DNA from 2 places in the Colwellia sp. M166 genome. Region 2 is predicted to be linked to the other one. Evidence: predicted binding sites of a transcription regulator. Region 2 holds the regulator's gene; the other holds the start of a gene.
What was found. Region 2 encodes sigma-54, which starts transcription at its own class of promoters, with help from an activator protein. Its sites were predicted from a motif close to GTTGGCACGNNNNTNGNNT; they were not measured.

Region 1 (16,321 bases), 1.1 Mb from region 2:
GCTTTTCGCAAGCCCTTAATACTACCGTTTAGAAATTGTAGGCTTGCTTGGTATTCCATAGAGTTTTTTAGATACAAGTTTCGTTCCACTTGTACATCTACATTATTACCGTCACCAGTATCAGGTTGATCAGATTGTCTAAAGCCAACGCCATTGTTCAGCTCCATACGGACATCGAAATGTTTTTCATTGGTACGAGTCATACCGGTTTGTTGTTTGGAACTTGCTTGCGCTAGTGCAGCTTTGAAGTCCATTCCTCGAGCTTTATAGCCTGGCGTATCGGCATTAGCAATGTTACTGGCAATAAGCTCTGCGCGCTGAGCACGTATTTGCAAACCTTGTGGATAAATACCAAATGCTTTTTCAAAACTAATAGCCATAAAAAAATACCTCCAAGTGAATGAAGGTATTTATTCAAGATTTATGCCAGAGGTATTAGGTGGATGTTATTTTTTTTGGTAAACAATGCCAGGATTGCAGCGGATCATATTAAAATCTTGGCTAATTCCGGCCAGAGATTCCGAAGCGCCCAGAAATAAATAGCGATCGTTATTTAGTGTACCGTGAATTTGGGAAATAATTTGTTTCTTAATCTCAGGAGAGAAGTAAATCAAGACGTTACGGCAAAATACCAAATCAAAACGTCCCATTAAACTGTAACTGTTCAGTAAGTTTAATTGTCGGAAACTGACCATTTTTTTGATAACATCTTTGACTTTTAACATGCCATTATCACCCGCTTCGAAAAACTTTTTTTTGCGCTCTAAAGATAAGCCTCTTGATAACGATAAACTGTCATAATGCGCATATTTGCAATGCTCCAACATAGTATTAGAGATATCAGTGCCAATAATTTGAACACCAGCAGCAAATGCGCCAGGATTACTTTGTTGATACTCATAAATTGCCATAGCAATTGAATAAGGCTCCTGCCCTGAAGAACTTGCCGCTGACCAAATTTTTAATGGTGTTCGCTGGCCCTTAAACTCAGGTAGTAAACGCTTTTTCAACAGCTCAAATGGATACTCATCGCGAAACCATAGTGTTTCATTTGTTGTCATGGCATCAATAACTGCCGCTCGTAATTGCCGCTTAACCGGATTAAGCGTTTGCGCAACTAAATCAGATAATGATGGCACATCAAATTTTATCATCAATGGCGCTAAACGACTTTTCACCAAATACTGCTTACTTTCACCTAAAACAATGCCGCATTGTTGCTCTAGAAAAGTTCTAAACTGATGATAACTCTTATCATCAAGTTGCTTAGTTAACACTAGCTATAATCCACCTTATTTAATTAACGTAACAAATATTAAGAAACTTCATCATGCTTTAGCCACTTCTTAACGGCCGTAGCCAGCTCATCAGGATGAAATTTAGGAATAAAATCTTCTGCACCCACTTTCTCTACCATGGCATTATTAAATACACCACTTAAAGAAGTGTGTAAAATTACCGGGATATCTTTCATCCGTTCATCTTGCTTAATCTCTGCCGTCAGGGTGTAGCCATCCATTTCAGGCATTTCAATATCAGAAATTAACAAGGCAACTTTTTCAGTGATGCTATTTTGACAGCCCTCAGCAATATCTTGTAACTGATTCAGTGCATCTTGACCATTTTTAGCTAACAACATATTCAGACCTAGTGGCTCAAGTGCTCGCTTAACTTGATTTCGAGCAACTGTTGAGTCATCTGCGATCATAATAACGCGGTCACCAATATCTTCACCAACAGTGACATCGGCAACACCTTCACTTAATTCCGTTGAAATAGGGCTAATTTCATTAAGAATTTTTTCCACATCCAGGATCGATACCATTTCATTGTCAATCTCAGTAACGGCGGTAAGGTAACTTGATTTACCGGCTCCTTCTGGCGGTGGCATAATATCTTTCCAGCTTAAGGTAACAATGCGTTCGACACCCGAAACAAGGAACCCTTGCACGCTACGATTGTACTCCGCAATAATAACGAAGCTACTTTCTGTTTGTACAATTTCAGGACCCCCTGTAGCTTTACTTAAATCAATAACAGAAATAGTTTGACCACGAATATGGGCCACACCCTTAATGAATTTATCTTGTTTGGGTAACGATGTCAGCCGAGGGCAAGGCATAACTTCACGTACTTTAAAGACGTTTATGCCAAAGCGCTGTCTACCAACAAGCTTAAATAGTAGCAACTCCAATCGATTTTGACCGACTAATTGCGTACGCTGATTAACTGAATCTAATATACCTGCCATAAAAACCTCTTTAGCTATGCCAATGAAAATATAACAAAGGCACAATTCTTGATTGTATTCCCAATTAAGCAATAACGTAAATGTTTTGACGTTATTTATGTTAAATTGTATTCAGTAAGCATAGACGAGTATTTTTATTTCCCTAGCAGCCAGATCAAAAAATTATGAGTAAATTAAAGATTTTAATAACGTTTACCGTTATTTACTTAGCGGTACTTAATCCGAGTACAGCCATGACATTCGATCGCGATTATCTTTATAATTTCATCAAATCTTATGTTGAAAGCAATGTGAGCATACCTGCCCAGGGAAAACTAAACGTTGAAGTATCTCCAATAGATCCAAGAATTTCATTACAGCCTTGCTTATCGCCATTATCGGCAAATATACCTGAAAAACATAACGGTAGAAACGTAAATGTTAAAATTGTTTGCCCAGACGAGGAACCTTGGCAACTATTTATTCCTGTAAAGATCCAAACTATCGTGCCGATATTGGTAACTCGGATGCGGATAGCTAAAGGTACCTTACTCGATAACTCTAATATTGAAGTTATTTTTAAAGATAGCGGCCAGATACGCGGGACTGTATTAACTGATCCGAAAATCGTTACTGGTGCCAGGACTAAGCGAAACTTATCTCAAGGCAGTGCTATCACCAATAGAAACACCTGCTTTGTTTGTAAAGGACAACCGGTAAACATCATCGCAAAATCAGCTAGTTTTGAAATTAAATCCTTTGGTATTGCACTTAAAGATGGTAGTTTAGGTGAGCTAATTCCTGTTGAAAATAAGAAATCTGGTCGTGTGGTTCAAGGACAAGTTAGCGCTATTAACCAAGTAGTAATTAATCTATAATATTTGCTTAAGTTTCCCGCTGTTTTGCCGATATAAGGTTAGAAACCAATTACTGTTGTAAATAGGACATGATAATGGCTATAAATATCAATAACTTGAATAACGTCAATCAAGTAAAGCAAAAATTTGAACAACAAGTGCAAACAAAACAGCAAGTCACGCAAAATACTGAGACTTCACAACAAGCTAAATTTGCAACTCGTGATTCAGTATCAATTACTCCACAAGCAAAGCAGATGAATGAGCTACAAAAAAAAGCAACAGATTCTTCGCCAGCACTTAATCAGAAAAAAATTGATGAGCTAAAAAGTGCTATTACTTCGGGTGATTATAAAATTAACCCAGAAAAACTAGCGGCAAGTATCGCCAGTTTTGAATTTGAACTCGGCTAACTTGCCGCTATCGCTATAGTGGAGTAAATACATGTCTGAAAAAATAACGCCACAACAATTAGTTTCTCAGCAATTGTCACAATTGACGCAATTAGAGGCATTATTAAGCACGGAAAAAGAAATACTCCAGCAACAAAACCCCGACGCACTGATCAAGATCACCGCAGATAAAAACACCTTACTTTTAGCAATACAAACTGTTGATAATGCTATTGGCCAAAGTTTTGAATTTAAGCAAGAAAAGTTAGCGGGTAACTTTAGTAACGAATTAGCGGAAATTAAGGCTAGCTTAGAGCGCAGTAAAAAACAAAACCAAGTTAATGGTTTAATTATTCACCAATCTCAAATAGCTGTTGAAAGAATGAAAACTTCGTTACTAGTCAATCATAATAAATCATCAATGACCTATGATAATAAAGGGAAAACCTCAGGCGGTCTCAGCAGTTTAGGCATAAAAGCTTAACTTAAGTGTTAAGGCATATCATTGTTTTCCACCGGTAACATAACGATACACCGTTCATCCTGAATATCGTCACTCTATGTCATCCATAGCACTATGACATACCGTTCATCCTGAACATCGTCACTCTATGCCATCCATGGCACTATGACATACCGTTCATCCTGAACATCGTCACTCTATGCCATCCATGGCACTATGACATACCGTTCATCCTGAACATAAAAAAACCAGCAACAGCTGGTTTTATTAGTCACATAATAATTAGCTTAGTAATATGAAATTTTCTTGATCTCTTGGCGGTTTGAAGACGCACTATAGATATCATAAACATCTTTAAAGTCCAAGCTCAACTCGGTAGTGTAACTATCACCTACTGGATAGCTTTTAACCACTTTTGCACCACGAATTATCCCTTGTACCGTTGCCTTTAATTGCTGATTATCGATAAGTAAATTAGACATGGTGGTTTTACCATCAATACTTTGGCCATAAACCTGTTCTGCTAATTCAGCATAGGCAGCAATTTTTGAAGCGTTTATCGCCATCAACATACGTTGAGTTTTATGCTCAGATTTTTGCAGGCTAATTGGCGCTTGGCCTATCGCCGTTAATACCGGAAAACTTTCAGGCTTAACCGTTTGCCACTCAACATGTTTATCAAATACTGAAGAACATGCACTTAACACTATAGTACTGAATAAAACCCCAATACAATTAGATAAAATCTTCATTTTCAATACTCTTATGGGTAATACTATTGCTGTATTTCAATAGCACGAGCGTCATCAACTAACATCGCACTATCACGTAAAATCATACCATCTTTCATTTTAACATTTTCATGATGATTGAAGTCATCGCCAACAACCCAGGCAGGGATAAAAGATTGTGCAGTAGCAACCACAACCCGAGATTGCATACCAATCATACGGGCATTAACTAAAATACCTTCCTCTTGTTGCATCATAGTGCCAGTAACGACATAGTCAATTATCTGACGCTCAGGAAGTTCTTTCCAATCACGGCTAAAAACATAATCACCATCTGCCGTTACTCGAATGTGTCCGGTGGTTTTAAAGTCAATAACAACTAGGCCATGACGTTGCATTTCATGAACAAAGCTTTCAGAAAGTTGATTACCTAACCAATTGGTTGATTCTAAATTTTTTAAATCAACAAATGACGCAATCGCGATAGGCGTTTTAGGGCTCACAAACGAGCTACTTTCCAACATTTGATAAGCAAGTCCCTTTACTACGTCATTAATGGCATGACGAGGTAACTTAAAACTATCAATTTCTTGCTTGTCATCATAAGAAGAGCGATAGAAATCATCATTAGATCCTGTAGAGCAAGACATCACTACCGGTATTAGTATTGCTATAAGCCAATTTTTCATTGAGCTCCCCTCAATTAGTGCAAATATCATAAAGTCATATGGAAATACTAAAGCAGGATTCACGCCAACATTCACCCTGTAATTCTATTTTATCCGCCCACTATTCAGCCCTAAAATAAAGCAACTAACTTTTATCGTGTTAAATATACGTTTGAATAACTAACCTTGCTTCACTTTCATACTGGTAACCGTGTTATGCATATCTAGGTCAATTGCTCACCTCAACAACTCGAGTTAACAACGCTTTGGCTATATTGATAATACACTTGCTTTATTAGCAGAGCTTATAAAATCATTGCTTTATTTGCTGTAATCCTGAGCCTAGGGTAACAAACACCTCAATGATGAAATTTAGGGTTGGGCAAGGCATTTCTACAATTCAATAGCGAGTTATTAGGCGTAAATAGCATGGTTGCGTAAAGTAGCTTAACTCGAACTGGGGTTACTTAATAAGTAGGCACAGAAACTGCATATTTGAAAATATAGATCGAACCTATTTTAAAAAGAGATATTTATGCGCTTAAGTTTATTATGCCTTTGCTTTGCGATATATAGCGGCTCAAGTTTTGGACAATGGTATGAGTCACAAGGCGTAGCGGCTATAAAAAATGACGATAATAAAACAGCAAAACACCAAGCTATACAAAACGCATTAAAAAAAGCCCTATTAGTAGCAGGCGCATCAGTGTCAAGTGTTCGTCAGGTAGTGAACGGTTTATTGACTCAAGACGAAATTAACATTCGAGCCAGTGGTAGTGTTAATTCTTTAGAATTAATCAGCGAGAATTACAGTGATAATCTTGTGACGGTTACCATACGTGCAGATATTTTCTCACAAGAAAAAAAGTGTTTTGCTGCGGATTACAAGAAATCAATGTTATTAACCCGTAGTAATATACTGCACCGTGAACAAGCGAATGTCGGTAGCATTTACTCTCTTGATAAAGTATTAGTTGATCAGCTTGCCAAAAAAATACAACGCCAAGGTATCTATTTAGATACAAAATTAGCCTTGAAATCTAAAACAGAATTTTCACGCCTAAATCAAAGCCTACAAATACAAAACTTAAAAAACTTAACCATGTCATTAGCGAATATGACCAACAGTCAATATGTTTTATTCTCAGAGATTCAAGACCTTTCTATAGCCAACGATGAAAATAATAATTGGCAGTTTTGGCAAAAAAACATTTATCAACGTCAATTTAACATTGCACTTTATGTTCATGATGGCACAACCGGCGAGCGAATTTTAAATAAACACTATCAAAGCTCAGCACCTTGGGGCTTTGATAAACGCGCACAAGTTGATGTAACAAGTCAAAATTTTTGGCAAAGCGAATATGGCAAAAAAATTAATATGACATTAGACAGTATCGTTAGTGACATTGATGAGAATATGATGTGTCAACCAACCCAAGGCAGGATTGTGCAGGTTCAAGGGAATTCTCTAACACTTAATTTAGGGAAAAGGCACGGTGTAAAAGTTGGTGACGAATTTTCACTGCTACATTTAAATAATTTTATCAGTGATGACAAGCGTACTTATCCTAGTTTACATATCAGTCCTTACAAAATCATTATCAATTCTGTTAGCCAAGACAGCGCACACGCAACGACAACAGAGCAACATATATTAGATAATATCCAAATTAACGACTTAGCGGTTAGGTACTAAAGCTATTTGCCATAAGTATTATAATTAGCTTTATTTAAATAAGATAAACATCATTAACACTATATCAGTACGACGCTGCCAATAAAAGATCATCAAACTAAGGCACAGGATGATCTTTTATATTGATTTTTTACAGATAGTTTATAAAATAGCGCCGGTGTGTATTAGTCCTCATAGTTTAACAGGATAAAACTGCGGCCTCCTAAGCCGCTGCTCCAGGTTCGAGTCCTGGTGAGGACGCCAGCAAATAAAATAAAGTCACCCCGCTACTTTCATAAAGCGATAAAAAACCCCGCAATTGCGAGGTTTTTATTTAATAGCGAACTATTTAACTAGCTCTGTGCTTGTTTGCTCTATTACAACATCCTTGTCGTCTGCTGATGAGCCGCTGCTCAACAGGGCTGACACTGCTAATATCGCTACTGCTAATATTACTGTAGTCAGCTTAATTCCGCGTGACGACGACCTGTTCATTACTCAATCCTATGTCAGGTTATATCTTTTTATTATTATTTGTACATACAACCAATTCACCCTATAGGATCTTCATTTTTATTTCAATAGCTTACTTGCAATTTAATGCTTAATTTAAAGTTTAATCATCATTAGCATATTCACAGGCTAAAAAAGCAATAATATTCCAGTAAAATTACAGAAATGTGCAGAGTTAAGCTTAAGTTAAAAATAATCACAGAAAAGTGTCAATTAAATTTGCAGTACAGGGGTACTCTAGGCGAAAATAAGCGCAATTTATATCCTATCAAACTTTACAATAATTGGAGCAATTATGCCGTCGCGTCAACAACTGGCCAATGCAATTCGAGCTTTAAGCATGGATGCCGTGCAAAAAGCTAAATCAGGACACCCTGGAGCCCCAATGGGCATGGCAGATATCGCTGAAGTTTTATGGCGTGATTTTCTAAAGCATAACCCAACTGATCCAAATTGGGCCGATCGTGACCGCTTTATTTTGTCTAATGGTCACGGTTCAATGTTGATTTACTCACTATTGCATTTAACCGGTTATGATTTACCGATCAGTGAATTGAAAAATTTCCGCCAGCTGCACTCTAAAACACCAGGTCATCCTGAGTACGGTTACACCCCTGGCGTAGAAACTACCACAGGTCCGCTAGGTGCTGGCGTGTCAAATGCTGTTGGTATGGCGATTGCTGAAAAAACCTTAGCGGCACAATTTAACCGTGAAGGTCATAACATTGTTGATCACAATACCTATGTATTTTTAGGTGATGGTTGCTTAATGGAAGGCATTTCTCATGAAGCCTGTTCATTAGCCGGTACCTTAGGGTTAGGTAAATTAGTCGCTTTTTGGGACGACAACGGTATTTCAATTGATGGCCATGTTGAAGGCTGGTTTACTGATGATACGCCTGCACGTTTTGCTGCTTACGGTTGGCATGTAGTCAGCGTTGACGGTCATGATCCAGAAGCTATCGCTGCCGCTATCGTTGAAGCTAAGTCAGTGACTGACAAACCTTCAATGATTTGTTGTAAAACCATTATTGGTTTTGGTTCTCCAAACAAAGAAGGCACGCACGATTGTCATGGCGCACCTTTAGGCGATGATGAAATTGCAGCGACACGTGAAAAATTAAATTGGCCACATGCACCTTTTGAAATTCCAGCAGACATTTATGCAGATTGGGATCAAAAAGAAAAAGGCACTGCAGAGCAAACCAGCTGGAATGATAAATTTGCCGCTTACCAAGCAGCACATCCTGAATTAGCCGCTGAATATGAGCGTCGTGTTATTAAAGGTGATTTACCAGCAGAATTTGAAGATAAAGCTAATGCCTATATTTTAGCATGCCAAGAAAAAGCTGAAAATGTTGCCTCACGTAAAGCATCACAAAATACCATTGAAGTATTTGGTGCGATGTTACCTGAATTATTAGGTGGCTCAGCTGATTTAGCCGGTTCAAACTTAACCCTTTGGTCTGGTTCAAAAGGTATTCAAGAAGATGCCGCAGGTAACTATATTTTCTACGGTGTACGTGAGTTTGGTATGAGCGGTATCATGAACGGTATTTCGTTACATGGCGGCTTTATTAACTACGGCGCGACGTTCATGATGTTTATGGAATATGCACGTAACGCAGTACGTATGTCAGCATTAATGGGTATTCAAAACGTTTTTGTTTATACCCATGATTCAATTGGCCAAGGTGAAGATGGTCCAACACATCAGCCAATTGAGCAATTAACCAACCTGCGTACTACCCCGAACATGGTGACATGGCGTCCAGCAGATGCAACTGAATCTGCCGTATCATGGAAAAATGCTATTGAACGCCAAAATGCGCCAACATCGCTAATTTTCTCTCGTCAGGGTTTACCTGCTTTAAGCCGTACTAGCGCACAAGTTGCAGATATTGCAAAAGGTGGTTACATCTTAAAAGATAGTGTTGGTACACCAGCCGTTATTCTCATTGCGACAGGCTCGGAAGTGTCATTGGCACTAAAAGCAGCTGAAGCATTAGGTGATAGTGTGCGTGTTGTATCTATGCCATCAACCAATATTTTTGATGCTCAAGATAGCGAATACAAAGAGTCAGTATTACCTTCATCAGTGACTCAACGTGTTGCTATTGAAGCTGCTCATACTGATTTTTGGTATAAGTATGTTGGCTTGAACGGCAAAGTTGTCGGCATGACGACTTTTGGTGAGTCAGCACCAGGTAACGTATTACTTGAGTACTTTGGTTTTACTGTTGAAAACATTGTAAAAACAGTCAATAGCCTTTAAGTCTTAATAAAATAATCATGAAGTTGTAGCCAGTTAAGTATTACTTAACTGGCTATTAAATGATTAATAAAATCACCACTCATGTCGAGTACATTTCGCTTAACTCACATTAAATCCGCACTGTATTCAACATAGAGCGCTATAAATCAGAAATATATGTCAATTAATATTGCAATAAACGGCTTTGGTAGGATCGGCAGAAATGTGGTTCGTGCACTTTATGAAAATGGCAGAACCAACGAATTCAACTTAGTCGCCATTAATGAACTTGCCGAACCAGAAGGTATAGCTCACTTATTAAAATATGACTCTACACATGGCCGCTTTTCATTTGCGGTGCAACAAAGTGGCGCTAAATTATTTATTGCTGGTGACGAGATAGCACTCAGTCATGAAGCTGATATTACTAACCTGCCTTGGCAGCAGCATAATGTCGACATCGTCATTGATTGCACCGGAAAATATGGCAGTCAAGCTGATGGCCAACAGCATATTGAGCAAGGGGCAAAAAAGGTGCTTTTTTCCCATCCTGGCTCACAAGATTTAGACGCGACCATTATCTATGGTATCAACCATCAACGACTTACCTCTGCTGAAAAAATAGTATCGAACGGCTCTTGCACCACCAACTGTGTGGTACCTGTTATTGAGGTTTTAGATAAAGCCTTTGGTGTTGAAAGTGGTGCCATTACAACAATTCACTCTTCCATGCATGATCAACAGGTGATCGATGCCTATCATCCTGATTTACGCCGTTCTCGTGCCGCTAGCCAATCGATAATACCTGTTGATACTAAGCTTGCTGCGGGTATTGAGCGTATATTACCAAAATTTGCCGGTCGCTTTGAAGCCATAGCCGTACGCGTACCTACTATCAATGTCACCGCTATGGACTTAAGCTTAAATTTATCAAGCGACGCGACTATTGCTGATATTAATCAAGCAATAGTCGATGCACAAAACAATGGCCTAGCGGGTATTTTAGGCTATACCACTGAGCCGTTAGTTTCTATCGATTTTAACCATGACCCACACTCGTGTATTGTTGATGGCAATCAAACGCGTGTTAGTCACAAGCGTTTAGTTAAACTCCTTATTTGGTGTGATAACGAATGGGGTTTTGCTAACCGTATACTCGATACCGCCTTTACGATGGCGAAGGTAAAATAATTCGATACGATATCGTCAAACTATTATATTATTTAATAATTGACTTAACAGTTAAACTTCTACCAACAGGGAATAAACATGTCAGTAATCAAAATGACCGATTTAGCATTAAACAATCAGCGTGTGCTCATTCGTCAAGACTTAAATGTGCCAGTTAAAGCTGGTAAAATCACCTCAGACGCTCGTTTAAGAGCAGCTTTACCAACACTTAAATTGGCTTTAGAAGCTGGTGCAAAAGTCATGGTGATGTCACATTTAGGCCGTCCAATTGAAGGCGAATATAATCCTGAATTTTCTTTACAGCCGGTAGCTGATTATCTTGCCGCGGCGTTGAACGTACCTGTTCGTTTAGCGAAAAGCTACTTAGATGGTGTAGAAGTCAATGTTGGCGAGTTAGTGTTATTTGAAAATATTCGTTTTAACGACGGTGAAAAAAATAATAACGACGGCTTATCAAAGAAACTCGCGGCCCTTTGTGATATTTTCGTTATGGACGCATTTGGCACCGCTCACCGCGCTCAAGCGAGTACCCATGGCGTAGCAAAATATGCACCGACAGCCTGCGCAGGGCCATTATTAGCCGGTGAGTTGGCGGCCTTATCAAAAGCACTTGATAACCCTGCCCGCCCGTTAGTTGCGATTGTTGGTGGCTCTAAAGTGTCAACTAAGCTAACCGTACTAGATTCTCTAGCCGGTATTGTTGACCAATTAGTTGTTGGCGGCGGCATTGCTAATACCTTTATTGCTTCGCAAGGCCATAATGTTGGTAAGTCGTTATTCGAAGCTGATTTAGTTGATGAAGCAAAACGCTTAACTAAACAAGCCAACGATAATAACGGTTCTATTCCAGTACCGACTGATGTCATTGTCGGCCAAGAATTTTCTGAAACGGCACCGGCTACACTTAAAAATGTTAACGACGTTGCTGATGACGATATGATTTTTGATATTGGGCCAGAAAGCGCGAAGGTATTAGCAGAGATTATTGCCAAGGCCGGTACCGTAGTATGGAATGGCCCTGTTGGTGTATTTGAATTTGATCAGTTTGGTAAAGGCACTGAAGTCATCGCCCGCGCTATTGCTGATAGTAAGGCGTTTTCTATCGCCGGTGGTGGTGACACATTAGCCGCTGTTGATAAATACAATATTGCCGATAAAGTATCTTATATTTCAACTGGTGGTGGTGCTTTTCTTGAATTTTTAGAAGGCAAAAAGCTACCTGCAGTTGAGATTTTGGAAGCTCGAGCTAAAGGATAATTTACCGTTTGAGCTAGAAGCTACCATTAACATCAGTTAGCTGACTGTTTTGGATAGCACTTAGGCTTTGATTAAATTGTTATTATTTACCTAATTGGCAAACTAAATTAAAGCCTAATTTAAAAATTATGTAAGTCAGAGCGATTTGGTATTTATTCTAGTGCAAATTACTAAAACCATCTGATACAATTACGATACGAAAGCGTTAAGTTTCACACTGAAACTTATGCAAATCAATTTTGCTACTATTTATAATCACAGGAGTTAGTTCATGGCTTTAGTTTCTATGCGCCAAATGTTAGATCATGCCGCCGAAAATGGATACGGTATCCCTGCCTTTAACGTTAACAATTTAGAACAAGTTAGAGCTATCATGCTTGCTGCTGACGAGACTAATAGCCCTGTAATACTTCAGGGTTCAGCAGGCGCTAGAGCATATGCAGGTGCACCATTTTTACGTCACTTAATTTTAGCAGCAATCGAAGAATTTCCTCATATTCCTGTAGTGATGCATCAAGATCACGGTACATCACCGAGTGTTTGTCAGCGCTCAATCCAATTAGGCTTTTCATCAGTAATGATGGACGGTTCATTAATGGATGATGGCAAAACACCATCAAGCTATGAATATAATGTTGATGTTACGCGTCGTACCGTTGAGATGGCACATGCTTGTGGTGTTTCAGTTGAAGGTGAATTAGGTTGTTTAGGCTCACTTGAAACGGGTGAAGCCGGTGAAGAAGATGGCATTGGCGCTGTTGGTAAGTTAACTATGGAGCAAATGCTTACTGATCCAGAAGAAGCGGCTGATTTTGTACAAAAAACTCAAGTTGATGCCCTAGCTATTGCTTGTGGTACTTCACACGGCGCTTATAAATTTACTCGTCCACCAACAGGCGATATATTAGCGATTGATCGTATTAAAGCCATTCATAACCGTATTCCTAACACACACTTGGTTATGCATGGTTCATCTTCTGTACCACAAGACTGGTTAGCGATAATTAACGAGTTTGGTGGAAAAATCCCTGAAACTTACGGTGTACCTGTTGAGCAAATTCAAGAAGGCATTAAAAATGGTGTGCGTAAAATCAATATCGACACCGATTTACGTTTAGCATCAACGGGGGCTGTACGTCGCTTCTTAGCTGAAAATCCGAGTGAATTTGATCCCCGTAAGTTCCTAAAAGCATCAACTCAAGCAATGTCTGATATTTGTAAGGCTCGCTACGAAGCTTTTGGTACTGTTGGTCAAGCAGCAAAAATCAAACCTATTTCTTTAGATAATATGTTTATGCAGTATGCTAGCGGTAAGTTAGACGCGATAATTAAGTAATATTAATTAACAGTTACTTATAACTATTTAACTTAGATAGTAAACGAGCATATTTACCAGGCGACCTTAGGTTGCCTTTTTATTTTCAAAATCCCTACCAACGCTATTCTGCAACATATGTTAATAATTTAATTAAGCTATTAACAATTTAATGTCATTTATTTTCATGTTGATTATAATTCGGGCTTTGTAACAGCTTTTAAGGTAAATAATGGATATAGCTCAAAACTGGCTTGTAGATAATCAGCAAATGTTAATAGATTTCGCAATTAAATTAATCGTTGCTATAGCGATAGTTTTCATCGGTAAATTTATAGCTAACATGGTACGTCGAGGCGTAGTAAAAGTAATGCGTCATAAGGGCATGGATGATGCGATCATTTCATTCATCAGTAGCCTATTATATGGCATGTTATTTTTTATCGTTATTGTTGCTGCAATATCGCATTTAGGTTTTAACACCACTTCGTTAGTGGCAATCGTTGGTGCTGCTGGCTTAGCTATAGGCTTAGCGCTACAAGGTTCATTATCGAACTTTGCATCAGGGGTATTGCTGATTGTTTTCAAGCCATTCAAGTCCGGTGACTTTATTGAAGTATCGGGTGTCGCTGGAATTGTTGAGAAAATTTTAATTTTTTCAACTGAATTAAGAACCGGTGATAATAAGACCGTCATTATTCCAAATGGCTCTATTACCAGTGGCACTATCACCAATTACTCAACAAAACCAACAAGAAGAATAGATTTGATTATCGGCGTGAGTTATGATGCCGACCTCGCGAAAACCAAAGCACTTTTGCTTAAGTTAGTCAGTGCCGATCAGCGTGTATTAAAAGATCAAGCAATCACTGTTGGTGTTTCTGAACTAGCTGATAGCAGTGTTAATTTCGTGGTAAGACCTTGGGTTAAATCTTCAGATTACTGGCCAACTTACTTCGATTTACTGGAAAAAATTAAAACTGAATTGGACAACGAAGGTATCGAAATCCCATTCCCACAATTATCTGTTCATATGAATAAAGAGGAAAAAAATGAGTCTTAAGTTAATATCCACCGCGTTATGTTGTGTTTCACTAACAACGGTAGCAGAAGAAGCAACCACACCAAAAGAAAAATCACCTTATACTGCTTCTGCAGAATTAGGTATGCTTTTCAAAACCGGTGATACCAACAGCGCAGATGTTAAAGCAGGCTTTGATTTTGCTCACGAAAAGGCGGCTTGGAAATCAACCGTGCGGCTAGATCTGTTGATCAAGAAAAGTGAAGAAGAAGATGAAGACGGTGAAGAGCATTTTAATACCAGTGATCAAAAATTTACACTCGTAGGTCAAACTAACTATACACTTGATAAAGCCAGTCCAAACTACATTTATGCTAATGTTTCATATGAAGATAACCGCTTTAGCAGCTTTGAAAATCAGAGCTCAATATCAACAGGTTGGGGTCGTCGTTGGTTCGAAACTGAAAAAGCAACCTTAGATGCTGATATTGGTCCAGGCTTTAAGCGCGATGTGATTCGTCAAACAGATACCCAAGATGAAGAAACTAAATCAGCTTTTATCGTGCAGGCACAAGCATTGTACACACGTCAAATTAATGAACATGTGTTGTTTAAACAGTTATTAGTTGCAAAATACTCGCCAAAAAGTGATGAAAATAGCACCTACAAAGCTCAAACCTCAATTTCAACTAAGTTGATTGAAACACTACAACTTAAGTTTAGTATTACCTTAGACTACAATACAGAAGTTGATGAAGATAAAGAGAACTTAAATACCGAAACCGCAATGACTTTGGTTTACAGCTTTTAAATACGATGTGATTTCTCTAATATCAGTAGTAGCATTGCTGAGTGGGCATAATGCATATCTTTACTAAAACGAATGAATTGAAAGGAAGAATAATGAAAACAAAATCAAATTTTTGGCTTCAAAATATATCTGTTATTTTTATTTATTTAGCTGCTACATTTTTTGTATCAGCTCAAGAGACAATAACTAGAAGTAATATTGAAGCAGTTCCATTAGCTATTCATGGCCATGATATTATTAGTTATTATAATAATGATATTGTTCAGAAAGGCAACAATAACTTTCAAGCAATCTATAAAGGAAAAAGGTATATATTTACAAAGAAAGAAAACCAACTTTTATTTGCAAAAAATCCTGAAAAATATTTACCTAAATTTGACGGTCTTTGTGCACATTCAGCATCACACCAAAAAATGATAGCTGGTAACCCATCTGTATATGTAGTTGATCAAGGAAACTTATATTTCTTTCTTGATAACAATGCAAAAAACGCTTGGAACGAACGAGACGACGACAAAGTAGCAAAAGCTAGTAAACATTGGCAATACACTGCTACAAAGTTAAATAACGATTTAAAAGCAAAAAAACTTTGGAAAGAAAAAAATACCGTTGAACTATTTACCTTTTAAATAATTCATATGACAAAATCACTGGCACTATTGATGTCAATAGTGCCAGTGATTATCATTATAAAATCATAGTACTAACGATTAAGACTAAGTCGACAATAAGAATAGCTTGAGTTCTTATCTAGAAATACTTTATATCACAGCATAATCCTCGCTAAAATTTAACTAATCTCAGTTCGGGTTAATGGACTTTATAACCTGTTAATTCATAGTGTTATTGGCTAAATTATACACGATATCTTTTAAGTAAAAGATTAAAAAAAGCGCAATAATGGAATTTAGGCGCTTAGCAAGGAATTTTTACAAACCAA
Region 2 (16,321 bases):
TGCCCCAGCAAACATTTTTTTTGCTGGCCATTGGTTTGTGGGGGTTGATCGCTTATATCACTTTGAAAACCTGTTATTGAAGTTTGCTTTAATGGATCATACAACCGCTGCACTTGCGCCGACTATTAGGCTTGAAAAACCGACGCATGCTAATGATTGCTTAGCTAATAGCGCTAAGACTAAAGCCACACAGCTAGCTAGTATTCACTCAGAGCCTTTGGTGGTGTATTTATCCTTACGTAGTCCTTATTCTTATTTAGGTTTTGTGCAAGCGATTGCTTTAGCTGAGCGTAATCAACTTGAGCTTGTTATCAAGCCGGTATTGCCTCTATTGATGCGTGGTGCATCGATTCCTGTGGTTAAACAAAAATATATTTACTTAGATTCGATACGGGAGGCTAAAAAACTAGGCATTGAGTTTACCGGTTTTGTCGATCCTTTAGGTGATGGTGTCTTTAATGCTTACCGTTTCTTCGCTTGGGCTGAGCAACAAGGCAAAGCAACTGAGTATATGCTAGCGTGTTTTCGAGCAATTTATGTTGACGGTATTGAGTTAGCTGATGCTGTTAATGTTGATAAGATAATGAAAAATTTAGCTTTAAATGTCGATGATGCTCGTGCTTTTCAGCAAACGCATGATTGGCAGCAATGGGCTGATGTCAATCAAGTGGCGTTGAATAAGTTAAACCTTTGGGGTGTACCTTGTTTTACTTACGGTACATGCAGTTATTGGGGGCAAGATCGTATTCCATTATTGGAAAAAGAAATAAAATCATTACTATCAAATTGTTAGATTAAAATATCAATATACGTATAGACGTCTATTGACTGTGCTTAGATTTAAATGTTTTAATATTGTCGTCCCTTATTCCAGTGAGATTGATGGTAAAAAATTAATCAAACGATGAAAGGGCCAGAAGAGGAGCGTTAACCAGGTAGTTATTGTGAAGAGATCAAACTCTAATGAGCAATAATAAGGGGGTATAACGCCGAGGTAGTGGTATTTTTGATGGTACCAATATCGGTTGTTAAAGCTTGATTGTTAACTAAGAAACAATGGAGTATTAGGTTGAATCCTTGCAACTGTCACCTTACTAGGTGGAGAGCTTCTGGCCTTTGTAAAGGCCAAATTTCGTTCTTGAAATTTAGCCTGTGCAAGCGCCTAAAAGTTCTCCGAACACAAGAGTTCGAGAGCAATGAATCAAAAAGAATCTTTAGAATATAATTCCCTTACAGAGCAACCTTTGGTCTGGACTGCTTTGATCACGCCATTATTTGCTGATGGTGCAATTGATTATGCCAGTTTAAAACACTTAGCGTTACAGCAAAATAAGGCAAAAAATGGCATTTTGTTATTGGGTAGCACGGGAGAAGGTATAGCGTTATCCGCTGAAGAGCGTTTAACAATTGTTGAATATGTTAGCGCCATGTCATTAGACGTGCCATTGATGGTTGCGGTAGGAGGCTATAACCTCAATGAACAGAGTGCTTGGATAGAACAATGTAACCAATTACCGATCAGTGCTTATTTACTGACTAGCCCTATTTACGCCAAGCCAGGTCCGAAGGGGCAAGCTGCATGGTTTAAGGCGTTACTTGATAGCGCTAAACTGCCTTGTATGTTGTATAACGTGCCGTCAAGAACGGGCGGCGAGATTGCCCTTAGTGCTTTGCAGCAAGTGCAAAGTCATGAAAATTGCTGGGCATTAAAAGAAGCCAGTGGTGATCTCAATAAACTGTTAGCGTACCGTCAACATTGCCCTAATGTTGAGCTATATAGTGGCGAAGATGCCATGATGCCGTATCTCGCGGCGGCAGATGTTAAAGGCTTAGTGTCGGTTTGTGCCAACGTTTGGCCTGAAGCAACCCGTAGATATGTCGAGTTAGCTTTAGCTAAAAATCATGCCGGTCTCTTTCCGCTCTGGCATCAAGCAATCTCGGCATTATTTCAAGTGACGAGTCCAATTGCAGTAAAAGTTTTACTCGCTGAATTGAACGTTATTAGCTCAGCGACGCTACGTTTGCCACTTTGCCAAGACGAGCTTGCAGAAGATCATGGCTTACAAGCTATTGACCAAAGAATTCAACAATGGCTGCTTAGCCAGACTATAAATACTGTATCCCAGATGGATCGCTCTGATAGCGATACTGCGTTACATTCCCCTTTAGAAGAAACTAACTTACGAGAACTAACTTCATGACTTGGCAGCAAACATTAACAGATTTAGAAACCGGTAAAACTCGAGCAGCAGTACAAGATAGCAATGGCCACTGGCAAGTTAACACTGAAGTTAAACACGCTATTTTAGCGGCATTTAAAGCTGGAGAAAATATTGAGTTTGAAGGCGCTTATCGTGGTTTTGTTGATAAACATAATTTACCTGCGCGTGAATTTACCGTTAGTGATCAGGTAAGAATGGTGCCGGGTGGCTCATCGGTTCGTCGTGGTGCTTATGTCGCACCAGGTGTGATTATTATGCCACCCGCTTATATTAATGTTGGTGCATTTGTTGACAGCGGTACTATGGTTGATAGTCATGCATTGATAGGTTCGTGTGCACAAATTGGTAAGAATGTGCATGTTTCTGCGGCGGTACAAATTGGTGGTGTGCTTGAGCCTATCGGTGCAAGCCCAGTGATTATTGAAGATAATGCTTTTTTGAGCGCTGGGGTGATTATTGTGGAAGGGATTGTGGTGAAAAAAGGTGCGGTTCTAGCACCGGGGGTTTCTTTATCAGCATCAGTACCTGTATATGATTGCGTTAATAACTTAATGTTAGCCAAAGGTGCTGATATTCCTGAAAATGCCGTGGTTGTGCCCGGTACACGCCCTGTTGCCGGTGCTTGGGCTGAGCAACACGGGCTTAATATGGCTTGTGCGTTAATTGTTAAATACCGTGATGAAAAAAGTAATGCCGCCTTAGAGCTTGAATCAGTACTGCGTTAGGAATAAGAATGACTGAAATGTTAAATGATAAGGCTAGGCCTAGTTGGCTTAGCGCTAGCTTAATGGCATCACTGAATAAGCACCGTGATTTAATGCCGCCTAGCGATGATATAGCAGAAGATGAAGCGGGTTTTTTTCTTTATGATTTAGATTCTCTTAAGCAACATTTATCGCTGCTCATGCAACAAGATGTTATTAAGCTTTGGTTTGCTGTTAAGGCAAACCCTTTGTCGCGAGTAATACAAACCTTAGCGCAGCAAGGCTTTAATTTTGATGTTGCTAGCCAAGGCGAATTGAGCCAAGTATTAGCGCAAGATATTGCTGCAGATCGCATCTTAAATACAGGCCCAGCAAAGTCAAAATCTCAGATGAAAGCTTTTTTACGCCAAGGTGTACGCACTTTCGTGGTTGAAAGTTTAAACCAACTACAATGGCTAAACCAAGCAGCTAATGAACTCTCTTGTCGACCACAAGTGCTATTAAGAGTGCAATTGCAATGGCAAGAGGGTGAAAAAAACCCCTTAGGTGGTAATGAAGTTACGGCTTTTGGCTTATCTTGTGATGAATGGCAAACAATCAAGGTAGCTGATTTTTCAGCATTGAATATCAATGGTTTACATATTTTTCAATGGGGAAATATGCTCAGCAATGCACGTATGTTTGAGTTGTGGTCGCAAATGGTTACGCCACTATTAACCTTAGCTGAAAATTTGGGCATGAACTTAGAAGTATTAGATTTAGGCGGGGGCTTAGGTGTTGACTATTTACAAACAGAGCAAGGTTTGAGTTGGCCGACAATTATTAATGACTTAGCAATAATAAAAGCGCGTGCTGGTGTCAGTGAACTTTGGTTAGAGTTAGGTCGTTATGCCGTTGCTGAAATGGGCTATTACCTAACTTCTGTGGTCGATCGTAAGCAGAATTTTCAGCAACAACAATTAGTACTAGCAGGGGGGATTAATCATTTATTACGCCCTGCGATTACGGAACAGCCATTTCCAGTTGCTATGCTCAGAGAGTCTACAGCAAGCCCGCGTTATTTTGATTTGCATGGTCCACTTTGTACCAGTTTAGATAAATTGGGCACACTAGCAATAGCTGATGATGTCGGTGTTGGTGATCAGCTAGTCTTTGGTTTGGCTGGCGCCTATGGTTTTACTGAAAGTATGCCGTTCTTTCTTTGCCATCAAGTGGCTGCCGAATACGTTTTACAGCGCGGAAAAATTGAGCAGGTGCGGACAGCAGAGCCAGCGTCATGGTATTTACGCTGATCGGGCTGAACAGCTAGAATAAGGTTATTTATGAATGTAATTAGTAAAGAAGTTATGCACGTCGGTGAAATGGCCAGTGGCGCGGCGCTAACGGTGCCGGTTTATCGGATCAAGGGTAAAGAGCAGGGGCCAGATGTTTATATTCAAGCCAATATGCACGGCGCAGAAGTACAGGGCAATGCGGTTATTTTTCAACTCTTAGAGCAGTTAAAAACACTTGAACTTAACAGCAGTATTACATTAGTGCCTTATGCAAACCCTGTTGCATGTAACCATAAAAATGGTGAGTACACTTTAGGGCGTTTTGATCCCATCACTGGTGTTAACTGGAATCGAATGTACTATTTTGCTGCTGATATCATTGAACCTTTTGCACAAGCCTATTTGAGCCACTCAGCTATTGAAATAGAGCGTGCCTTTAAAGCTTTACTGTTGGAGCAGATTGAGCAAAAACTTAATCATAATATTTATGGCCTGACTACTGGGCAGCGTATTGCTTTTCAATTACAGCAATTAGCCCATCAAGCTGATATTGTTTTAGACCTACATACCGGTCCTATTTCGAGCAAACATTTATATTGTCCCGAATATGCGAAGGAAAGTGCCAAGTACTTTGATATTCCACATACCTTGTTAATTCCTAACAGTTTTGATGGCGCGTTAGATGAAGCAACTTTTTGTCCTTGGTGGCAGCTAAAGCTTGCGTTTGCTCAGTTAGGGCGTGATTTTTCGATAACGAAAGCGGATGAAAATTATGCGCAAGATTTAATTATTAAAGAAAGCTTTACTGTTGAATTAGGCTCACAAGAACAAATAGATTTAGATGTTGCCCATGAAGATGCACAAGGTATTTTAAGTTATTTACAATATCAAGGCGTGATAAAGAGTAACGATTTTCACCCTAAAAGCATGATCCGATATAGCTGCATGCTAGCCGATTACAAAGCATTATATTCACCAATGGGTGGCATGGTAGATTATTTAGCTGAATTTGGTCAACCATTAGCGGCAGGAGAGCCTTTAGCTCGAATTCTTCGAATGGATAATTACGGTGATGGCGATCCATTACACTACATTAGCTTAGATCATCCCGTGATTCCTATTTTGCACTTTGCGTCAGCGAGCGTTAATCAAGGCACTGAACTTTATAAAGTGTTTAGTCAGTACAGTATTTTATAACTGCGGGTATTATCGCGCAAAGAGAAATAAAAACGCCTTGTAAATCAAGGCGTTTTTATTAAAGCTCAAATTGACTTTTAGTTAAAAAATCACATGCTCTTTTAAGTAGGCAAACAGGTCACGATAATGTTTACCCACCTTCTCTTCTTTATGCTCTTTTTTCGCCTGGCGCACTAATTGTCGAAGTTTCTGTCTTTCCATTGTTTCACACTGGGCTAGCAAGTCTTCGATGTTGTCATTACCTTGGGTGATAAGTTCATCACGAATTTTTTCTAATTTATCAAACTTCGCTGATTCTTGTTGATGCTTATTAGCCATAACATCCATTGCTTGTTTAATCGGCTCAAGATCAGTTTCAGCTAGTATTTTAGCAATGTGGCGCACATGGCGACGTAATGCTTCGTGCTTGTTGGCAATTTTATCTGCTAGCACCATTGAAGCTTTAAGCTCATCAGTCAGTGGTAATTTACTGCGTTGATGCTTCGACATTTTGACGATGACAAGGCCAAAGTCTTGCAGTCGATGCATTTCTCGTTTTATTTCCGATTTACTCAGTAATTCTTCTTCTAATTCATCGATATCGTTGGCAGACTGGGGCATAATGTTAAGTAATAAAGTGATTGTTACCTGTAGTATACAACAAAGCTGTACCAGCAAAAACATTCCTGTTGTTTGTATCGATAAAATGTGAGAAATAATTTACCCATGAGCGATTCTGATAGTATTCAAATGCAAATAGAGCATGTAAAAACACGTGTTAATGACGCCATGACACTGGCAAAGTCACTGGGCGCCGATGGTGCTGAAGTTGCTATGACCCGTACACAAGGTCTGAGTGTTAGTACTCGCCTAGGTGAAGTTGAAAATGTAGAATTTACCAGTGACGGTGCGCTAGGTATTACGGTTTACAAAGCCGGCAGAAAGGGTAGCGCCTCGACAGCTGATTTATCAGAAAAAGCATTAAAACAAGCGATTGAAGCTGCGGTCAATATTGCCAAATATACCTCGGTTGATGATTGCTCTGGCATGGCTGATAAAGCAATGTTAGCGATGTCGCCTCCAGATTTAGATTTATATCACCCGAAAGCGTTAACAACGGAGCAAGCAATAAGTATCGCTAAAAGCTGTGAAGACACAGCGCTTAGCTATGATAAGCGTATAACCAATTCAGACGGTGCGACACTCGCAAGTTATGAAGGGTTTAAAGTGTATGGTAACAGTCATGGCCAACTGGTTGGCTACCCAAGTACGCGGCATAATTTGAGTTGTGTGATGATCGCCAACGAAGGTGACGATATGCAGCGTGACTATGCTTATACTGTCAGCCGCGAATTTGACAAAATGGAAACTGCTCGCAAGATAGGTCAACAGGCCTCTATGGAAGCCTTGTCTCGTTTAGGTGCGCGCAAACTCGCCACGGCTAAAGTGCCAGTGATGTTTCGTGCCGATATTGCAAATAGCTTATTTGGGCATTTTATCGCCGCCATCAGTGGCGGCAATTTATACCGTAAATCTTCTTTTTTAATGGACTCAATTGGCAAACAAGTTTTTCCTGAGTTTTTGAATATTAGCGAACGTCCTCATATCAAAAAAGGCTTAGCGAGTAGCGCTTTTGATGCTGAAGGTGTCGCAACCATTGATCGTGAAATCATTACCGACGGTAAGTTAGCGACTTATCTGCTCACTAGTTATTCAGCACGTAAACTGGGTTTACAAACAACGGGTCATGCCGGCGGTATTCATAATTGGCAACTTGGTATGAAAGGCGCTGGTCAAGGTGGTGATTTTGATGCCATGTTAAAAACATTGGGTACGGGGTTGTTAGTGACTGAAATGATGGGCCAAGGGGTTAATGTAGTCACGGGCGATTATTCACGCGGTGCTGCAGGCTTCTGGGTCGAAAATGGCGAGATAGCTTATCCGGTTGATGAAATAACTATTGCTGGAAAGCTCCAAGATATTTTTACTGGTATTGTGGCAATAGGAGATGATATTGATATGCGTGGTAGTATTCATACCGGCTCAATTATCGTTAATGAAATGCAAGTGGCTGGCAGTTAAGTATTAAAGTTGGAAGTTAATAGCTATCAGCTTTTAGTTAAAAGCAAAAACCAGTCCTGAGCCGCTCCACTTGTTTTGACTGACAGCTTAAAACTGACGGCTGCTCTACCCTAGCAGTAACGTTGCGGTACCCAAGAAGGCGAATATTCCGACAACATCGGTAACGGTAGTGAGAATGACGCTACCGGCCAATGCTGGGTCTATATTCATCTTTTTCAATACTAAAGGAATCGTGACACCCGCTAGACCCGCAGCGGTCATATTCATTAACATGGCAAAGGCGATAATAGCGCCGAGCATTAAATTTTGCTGCCAAATAGCGACGACAGTGGCGATTAATACGGACCATATCAAACCGTTGAAAAAGCCAATGGCAAGCTCTTTATAGAGTAAAATACGTGAGTTACTCTCACCAACATGCCCTAAAGCCATACCGCGAATAACCAGTGTTAAGGTTTGATTACCGGCAACGCCGCCCATGCTAGGGACTAAAGAGTTTAATACCGCCAAAATGGCTAACTGATTTAAAATTCCTTCAAACATACTTGATACTGCAACAGCCATTAGGGCGGTAATTAAGTTTACCCCTAACCAAATAGAGCGTCGTTGAGTACTTTTTAATACCGGAGCAAAAGTATCGGCTTCGTCATCTAGACCCGCCATACTCATCATGGAATGTTCAGCCTCTTCACGAATAATATCAACAACATCATCTACGGTGATACGACCAAGCAAGCGTCCTTCTTCATCGATAACGGGAGCTGAAAACCAGTCATAACGCTCAAATAGTTGTGCAACGTCTTTCTCGTTCATATCAGCGGTAATTGCTTGGATGTCTTCATCAATCAGGTTGGAAATGATGGTTTCAGCTTTTGCAGTTACAATCGCTGATAATGATACGGCTCCGATGAAATGATCTTCGCGGTCAACAACATAAAATGAGTCGGTTGCTTCAGGCAACTCGCCACGTAAGCGCAAATAGCGTAAAACCACATCTACCGTCACATCTGGACGAATAGATATGGTGTCGGTATTCATGATACCGCCGGCAGTATCCTCTTCATATGACAATGCGGCTTCAACACGGCTACGGTCTTGCCAGTCCATTGCGTTTAGCACTTCCTGATAAACGCTGTCAGGTAGTGTTCTGAATACTTCTGCTAAATCATCTACATCCATGCCTTCAGCAACGGCAGCTAACTTTTCTGGATGAATATTTTTTAGTATGCCTTTTCGAACTTCTTCGTTTAGCTCTTCAAGTACTTCACCATGATGATCAGCATCAATTAATTGCCATAGCGCCATACGACTCTTGGTTGGAGAAGACTCTAATAGTAAGGCGAGATCATAAGCAGGCATGTCTTGCAATAATTTGCGGACATAGACAAACATGCCACTATCGATGGCATCATTAACTTGCTGTAGGCGTTGATGACTGTAATCTTGCTCAGAAACTTCCGGCATATAGCTACCTTGTGCCGTTGTAAAAACGAAAACTGAAAATTATTAGTATGAAGGATAATTATTAAGGTGATGTTACGCTCAAAATTGATAATTATCAGTGTTGAGTTTACCGTAATTTATCACTTTTCGCAGCTTTTTTATTGACTTAAACACAGGTTGAGGAGCTTAGTGCTTGGCTTTATTTACTCAGTTTCATTAAATTTGTCACTAAAAAGTTGGCAAATCTCTGCTAGCGCTCTTTCTGCATCTTCACCTGAGGCGACAACCTTAACGGTTTTTCCTTGGGCGCCGGCTAATAGCATTAAGCCCATAATGCTATTAGCGTCAGCACTATTATCAGCTAATTCAATTGTGACTTTCGCGGTAAATTTTTGGCTAAGCTGAGCAAGTTTTGAGGCCGCTCTGGCATGTAAGCCAAGTTTATTGATGATCAGTACTTCACGGCTAAATTGTACAGTCATCATAATTTATGTACTTTCAATGGGTAAGTCACGGTGACGAGATTGCACGTCTTTACGCTCTTTACGCATATTATTGGCTAATAATTCTGCAATATATACTGAGCGATGCTTACCGCCAGTACAGCCAATAGCGATGGTAATATAGCTACGATTATTACGTTCTAAATGCGGTAACCAAGTCATCATAAAGCTGTTAATTTGCCAAATAAACTTAGTCACTATCGCTTGGCTAGCAAGGAAATCTTGTACTGGCTTATCTAAGCCGGTATAGTCTTTTAGCTCTTTATCCCAAAATGGATTAGGTAAAAATCGGGCATCAAAAACATAGTCGGCATCTTGCGGCACACCATGTTTGAAACCAAATGATTCAAAGACCACCACCATAGAACCTGATGTTTTACCCAAAATACGTTCTCTGACTAAGTCGGCAAGTTGATGTGGTGATAGTTGACTGGTATTGATATATAAGTGTGCTCGACTAGCGATCGGTTCCAGCAGTTTTTTCTCTAAGGCAATAGCTTGGTCTAAAGCAATGTTTTGCTTAATCAATGGGTGTAAACGTCGAGTTTCACTAAATCGACGGATCAGGTCGCTATCATCTGCATCCAAATAGAGTAGGTTTAACTCGACAGCACTCGGCAGGTAATCAATAATTTCAGGCACATCGTTAGGATCTTTCGGTAAGTTGCGAACATCGATACTTACCGCAACATTTTCATAATCATTGATGACCGTATGGGTTAATGCCGGTAGTAAATTAACTGGAATATTGTCGACACAGTAATAGCCTAAATCTTCTAAAACACGCAGTGCGACACTTTTGCCGGAGCCAGATCGGCCACTTACAATAATTAATTTCATCCGTGCTTTAACTCGCTTGTTGGATTAACTGAAAAAGCTCTTGGTTAGTTTTACATTGACGTACCTGTTTGCAAAACTGTTTGTTACGAAAAATTGTCGCAATACTTTGAAGGGTGCACAGATGATTTTGGCATTCTTCTTCAGGTACAAACAAGGCAATAAAAATATCTACGGGACGATGATCAATAGCATCAAAATTAATCGCTTCTTCTATGGTGATAACCACAGCAATTGGCTGTGTGGCATCACTTAAGCGGCCATGAGGTATAGCAATGCCATTACCTATACCTGTTGAGCCCATTCGTTCACGTTTAACTAAGCTCTCTAATAGTTGAAAAGTGTCGTGATTTGCCAATTTTTCAGCAGCAAGACTACTTAAATATTCTAAAATACGTTTTTTACTTGCAGCCGGTACTGCACAAATAGTGCAGTCCGGAGTTAAGATATCTTGCAACTTCATAAACTTATAAGACCTAATGTGGTGCTACGCTAATGCTTGTTAATCTTGCCTTTGTACTTCAAGATTTGGCGATCTAGCTTATCAATTAAAGCATCAATTGATGCATACATATCATTGTTTTCTGCTTTAGCATGGACCTCAGTGCCACTTAAATGGACAGTGGATTCGGCAATTTGATTGAGCTTCTCGACTGTTAATACGACATGTACATTGTTGATGTGATCAAAATGACGTTCTAGCTTTTCAAATTTGCCATTAACATAATCACGTAATGAATCGGTAACGTCGACATGGTGTCCGGTAAGATTAATTTGCATATGCTGCTGTCCTCTTTTACGGGTGAGTAAGTTGGCCTAGAGTAGGCTTTTACGTTGATTTGATGGCGGTATAGAGAGCGATTCACGATATTTAGCAATGGTCCGCCTTGCGACTTTGATACCTTGCTCGGCTAAAATATCTGCCATTTTGCTATCACTTAAAGGTTTTGCAGGTATTTCAGCAGCAACAAGTTTTTTGATTAATTCACGAATTGCAGTCGATGAACACTCACCACCATTTTCAGTGCTAACATGACTTGAAAAGAAATATTTCAGCTCGAAAATCCCTCTAGGCGTGTGCATATACTTTTGCGTCGTCACCCGTGAGATTGTTGATTCATGCATATCAACAGCTTCGGCAATATCGTTTAATACCATCGGACGCATAGCTTCTGGACCATGTTCAAAAAATCCTTGCTGGCGTTGCACAATACAGTTTGACACTTTTAATAGCGTATCGTTTCTGCTCTCTAAGCTTTTGATAAACCATTTAGCTTCTTGTAAATTCGAGCGGATAAACTGACTATCAGTGGATGATTTCATGGTGCGAGACATCGCCGCATATTGCTGATTTACCGATAACTTAGGTGCAGTATCAGGGTTGAGCTCTACCGTCCAACGGCCGTTTTTCTTTTCAACAGAGACATCAGGAATGACATATTGTTCTTCGCTTTTTATCACGCTATCGCCTGGGCGAGGATCTAAAGATTGTATCAGGCGAATAACTTCGCGTAATTGATCTTCTTTTAAGCGTAATTTTCGCATTAACTGGCGGTAATCTCGATTGCCGAGTAATTCAATATATTCAGTTACGGCTAACTTACTTTCCGCTAACCAAGGGGTATCTTTAGCGAATTGATTAAGTTGAATCAGTAGGCATTCAGGAATTGAACGAGCAGCAACACCTACGGGGTCAAACATGTTAATGCGCTTTAGTACTACTTCAACTTCGTCAAGCTCAACATCTTCAATGCCGACACTTTCTAAGATATCTTCTGCTGAAACGGTTAAGTAACCTGCTTCATCAATGGCTTCAATAATGGCAATAGCAATGGTTTTATCGGTATCGCTAAAGGGCGTGAGTTCCATTTGCCAAATTAGGTGATCTTGTAATGAATCTTTTGTTTCACCTTGGTAGGTATAATCTTCTGATGCCGGTCCAACACCGCCACTACTTGCACCAGCACTAAAGTTGTCATCCCAAGTAGTATCACTATTAAGTTCTTCGGGAATATCGGTTTTGGCTAGGCCTTCTGAGGAGCTAATTTCATCGATCGTTGGTGCTGAATCTTCACTGCCATCTGAGGATGACATTGCTGTATCTTCACTAACACCAGCAGAAAAGGCTTCCTCTAAATGGTCAGGGGTACTTTCCGAGCTATTATCAGCAGTTTCATCAACTTCAAGCAAAGGATTACTTTCAAGTGCCTCTTGAATTTCTTGCTGTAGATCCAGAGTAGATAATTGCAACAGTTTGATCGCCTGCTGCAATTGCGGGGTCATCGTTAACTGTTGTCCGATACGGAGTTGCAGAGTAGGACGCATTTACGTTTTCTTTTCCCTGTTCAAAGACATTATTATTGTGCCGTTGTAGTTTGTTACTCACTATAGCGTGAATTGTTCACCAAGGTATACATCTCTTACATGCTGATTCGCAAGAATTTGATTAGCATCACCTTCAGCAATAAGTTCGCCATGACTAACAATATAGGCGTGCTCACAAACATCGAGTGTTTCTCGTACATTGTGGTCGGTGATCAAAATGCCAATACCACGTTCTTTTAAGTGTAGGATAATTTTTTTTATATCACCTACTGAAATAGGGTCAACACCTGCAAAGGGCTCATCAAGTAAGATAAATTTTGGTTCCGCTGCTAAAGCGCGTGCTATTTCAACGCGTCGGCGTTCACCACCCGATAAGCTCATGCCTAAGTTATCTTTGATATGGCTAATGTTGAACTCTTCTAGCAGATGTTCAAGTTTCTCTTCTCTTTCGATATCATTGAGAGTTTTGCGAGTTTGTAAAATGGCCATGATGTTGTCATAAACCGAAAGCTTACGAAAAATTGATGCTTCTTGAGGTAAGTAGCCGATACCTTTACGTGCGCGTTCGTGCATCGGTAATAAAGTTAAGTCTTCATCATTTAAAACAATGGAGCCGCTATCATTGTTGACTAAACCGACAATCATATAAAAAGAGGTCGTTTTGCCAGCACCGTTCGGTCCTAATAAGCCAACAATTTGTCCAGCAGAGACCTTCATACTGACGTTTTTAACTACTTTTCGGCCTTTATAGGCTTTTGCTAGACCGGTTGCGGATAATGTTGAAGTTGCCATCTACTCTTGTTTATCCTTTGATTTTTCTAGTTGCTCAGTTTTATTTTTAGGTTGTAAAACCGTCTCAACCTTGGCATTTTCTAAGCTTTCAGCATTGACATATTCAGTGTCAAAATTATAAGTAATTTTATTACCGCTCACTTCGCTGCCTTCTTGACGTAATAAGGCATTACCTGAAATGACGACAATATTCATCGCTGGTTCATAACGGATTTCGTTGGCTTGTAAGTTGATTGGACTACCATCTTGCAGGGTTTGCTCAAATGTTGCTGGTGAGCCTTTAGCAATATAAATTTTATTATCGTTTTCTTCTTGAGTGATGACCTGAACTAATTCAGCATGTATTTTAAGCGTGCCTTGAGAAATAATGACATTATCAATATAACTGAATATTTTGTTCTTCAGATCGGCTGCTTGGCGTGAAGAAGAAATTTTAATTTCTTGCTCAACATCAAACTTTTCAGCACTTGCTGCAGGGACTAATAAAAGTAGCGCCGCTAAGAAAGTTAATTTAGTTGTTAGTTTTTTTATAAATGGTTTGTACATGTTCGGTCAATGTCATCTGTGTTGTGTTTAAGTCTACAATTAATCCTGAGCCATACATAGTAAATCCTTTACCTAATATTAAGATAGTTTGCTCTGAGCTGATAATATTAGTTTTCAAGTCCATTTCTAAATTTTTTCCGTGTACTTCCTGTATCAAACTTTCTTCATCAGTGGCGATTAAACGTACGCGATTTTTTAATTTTACTCGGTTGTTACCATACAAGGTGCCTTCGTTGGCGGTAATTTGCCAAGTGGGTTTGTTGTTTTTTGGATATAAAGTGTATTGTGGATACTCAAAGTGTGTGACCTCTAATTGCGCATAATGTTCCATTCGTTGTGCTTCAACATTGTAAGCTAATGCGCCCGATGCTTTATAAATGTCACTGTTGAGATTCTCAGCAATAAATTCAGGGTTACTCGTGCTGTCGAGAATGTTGCTTGTTTCTTCTTGCACGCTATACCATTCAAGCAGTCCATAAGTCGAAACGGCTATGATAAATAAGATTATTGTCGCAAGATAAATTCGGCTCATATACTCGCGCCTGTAGCCGCCGCTAAGGTGTTTTGACTTTGCATTATTAGATCACAAGTTTCTCGTACGGCACCAAAACCCCCTCGGGTATAAGTAATATAGTGACAGAGTTTTAATATCGCAGGATGCGCGTCATTAACAGCAATACTTAAACCCACATAGTTAAGGCAGTCAAAATCTGGCATATCATCACCAATGTAAGCGACTTGCTCAGGTGTTAATTTTAATGCCGCCATCATGGCTTTTAATGCTGGGAGTTTATTTTCTTCACCTTGGACTATGTGTTTAACATTTAATGCACTCATGCGGGTCTGTACTATGTTAGATTTTCTGCCGGTGATCACGGCAACATCAACACCACTAGCACCTAAAGCTTTGATGCCATAGCCATCTTTAGTATGGAAAGCTTTTAATTCTTCGCCATTATTACCTAAATAAATACGGCCATCTGAAAAAACGCCATCAATATCGCAAACAAAGAGTTTAATCTTTTGTGCTTTATGCCAAACACTGGGTGTAACGTTTCCGTACAGGCTATCCAATTTATAGCACTCCAGATTTTAATAAGTCATGCATATTCATCGCACCAATCGGTTGATTATTGTCATTAACAATAATCAAGCCATTAATTTTTTTGTCTTCCATAATTTTTAGTGCTTCAGCAGCCAGCATATCTTGCTTCGCAACATAAGGATTCTTGGTCATAACACTGGTAATACTGTCTTGGTGAATATCAATTTTTGCATCTAAAATACGGCGTAAATCACCATCGGTAAATAGCCCCATCAGCTGACTATTGTCATCAATAATAGCTGTCATGCCTAAACCTTTCAGAGACATTTCAACTAAAGCATCTTTTATTTTAGCGCTTTTTGCTACGGTTGGTAGGCGCTCGTCTTTATGCATAATATCCGTTAAACGCAATAATAATCTTTTCCCTAAACTGCCACCAGGGTGAGATAAAGCAAAGTCATCGGCGGTAAAACCACGAGCATTTAATAGCGCAACCGCAAGGGCATCTCCCATCACTAAAGTTGCTGTGGTGCTAGAGGTTGGTGCTAACCCTAGAGGGCAAGCTTCTTGCGATACTTTGACGCAAACATGCGTGTCGGCAAGCTGTGCTAATGTTGAATCAGGGTTACCGGTCATGGCAATAAGCTTAGCCCCTAATCGCTTGATGACGGGAATAATAGCTAATACTTCGCCGGTTTCGCCAGAATTAGAGATAGTTAATACCACATCATCTATGGTGATCATGCCAAGATCGCCATGGCTTGCTTCACCAGGATGGACAAAAAATGATGGTGTACCTGTACTGGCCAGTGTTGCAGCAATTTTACCGCCAATGTGGCCAGATTTTCCCATACCAATTACGATGACCCGGCCTTGGCAGTTGAACATTAATTCACCAGCCTTAACGAAGTCGTCATCAATAAATTGTGTTAATTCAGCAATAGCCTGTTGCTCAATTTTAATGACGTTTTGTGCTAACTGCTTAAAGTTTTTCATTGCTATAGACCAATCATTAAGTTTTAAGTTGACTGAAAAGTAAAATTTGATAGCCGATAAATACTGCTAACAATAGTAAACCTTTCGCGCGTGTGATGCGAAATTTTCCGCTACGACTAAAACAAAGCAGAAAGAGTAAGAAAGTTGTTGCTAGCATATATGGAGCATCGCGAGAGGCCGCTGCTTGGTCAATATTACCAGGTGAAATTAAGCCCGCTAGCGATAGTACGGCAAGAATATTAAAGATATTTGAGCCAATAATATTTCCCAAAGCCAGATCGTCTTCTTTTTTAATAATACTCATAATACTGGCTGCTAGTTCAGGTAAACTAGTACCAACAGCAATGACGGTTAAACCTATGACCAAGTCACTAAT

Region 1: a site for sigma-54 is predicted at 2,287-2,305, ahead of flgA (flagellar basal body P-ring formation chaperone FlgA). Genes of this name have one in related genera too.

What each region holds. Positions count from the first base shown of each region.
Region 1 is NZ_CP040755.1:1,789,945-1,806,265, forward strand. Features, by position in the region: gene flgB (flagellar basal body rod protein FlgB) at 1-380, opposite strand, end outside; gene FGD67_RS08120 (protein-glutamate O-methyltransferase CheR) at 447-1,277, opposite strand; gene FGD67_RS08125 (chemotaxis protein) at 1,316-2,251, opposite strand; gene flgA (flagellar basal body P-ring formation chaperone FlgA) at 2,416-3,108, shown strand; gene flgM (flagellar biosynthesis anti-sigma factor FlgM) at 3,183-3,500, shown strand; gene FGD67_RS08140 (flagellar protein FlgN) at 3,532-3,963, shown strand; gene FGD67_RS08145 (LPP20 family lipoprotein) at 4,230-4,694, opposite strand; gene FGD67_RS08150 (FlgO family outer membrane protein) at 4,718-5,362, opposite strand; gene FGD67_RS08155 (flagella assembly protein FlgT) at 5,877-7,040, shown strand; tRNA gene FGD67_RS08160 (tRNA-Arg) at 7,208-7,283, shown strand; gene tkt (transketolase) at 7,828-9,807, shown strand; gene epd (erythrose-4-phosphate dehydrogenase) at 9,964-10,977, shown strand; gene FGD67_RS08175 (phosphoglycerate kinase) at 11,056-12,234, shown strand; gene fba (class II fructose-bisphosphate aldolase) at 12,506-13,570, shown strand; gene FGD67_RS08185 (mechanosensitive ion channel domain-containing protein) at 13,782-14,612, shown strand; gene FGD67_RS08190 (YdiY family protein) at 14,602-15,381, shown strand; gene FGD67_RS08195 (YHS domain-containing (seleno)protein) at 15,474-16,010, shown strand.
Region 2 is NZ_CP040755.1:2,871,909-2,888,229, forward strand. Features, by position in the region: gene FGD67_RS13045 (DsbA family protein) at 1-793, shown strand, start outside; lysine riboswitch at 910-1,117, shown strand; gene dapA (4-hydroxy-tetrahydrodipicolinate synthase) at 1,197-2,201, shown strand; gene FGD67_RS13055 (2,3,4,5-tetrahydropyridine-2,6-dicarboxylate N-succinyltransferase) at 2,198-2,947, shown strand; gene FGD67_RS13060 (PLP-dependent decarboxylase) at 3,040-4,218, shown strand; gene FGD67_RS13065 (succinylglutamate desuccinylase/aspartoacylase family protein) at 4,249-5,397, shown strand; gene yjgA (ribosome biogenesis factor YjgA) at 5,479-5,997, opposite strand; gene pmbA (metalloprotease PmbA) at 6,103-7,458, shown strand; gene mgtE (magnesium transporter) at 7,564-8,922, opposite strand; gene FGD67_RS13085 (HPr family phosphocarrier protein) at 9,105-9,386, opposite strand; gene rapZ (RNase adapter RapZ) at 9,390-10,244, opposite strand; gene ptsN (PTS IIA-like nitrogen regulatory protein PtsN) at 10,252-10,704, opposite strand; gene hpf (ribosome hibernation promoting factor) at 10,734-11,021, opposite strand; gene FGD67_RS13105 (RNA polymerase factor sigma-54) at 11,058-12,566, opposite strand; gene lptB (LPS export ABC transporter ATP-binding protein) at 12,627-13,358, opposite strand; gene lptA (lipopolysaccharide transport periplasmic protein LptA) at 13,359-13,904, opposite strand; gene lptC (LPS export ABC transporter periplasmic protein LptC) at 13,870-14,436, opposite strand; gene kdsC (3-deoxy-manno-octulosonate-8-phosphatase KdsC) at 14,433-14,978, opposite strand; gene FGD67_RS13130 (KpsF/GutQ family sugar-phosphate isomerase) at 14,980-15,945, opposite strand; gene FGD67_RS13135 (calcium/sodium antiporter) at 15,962-16,321, opposite strand, start outside.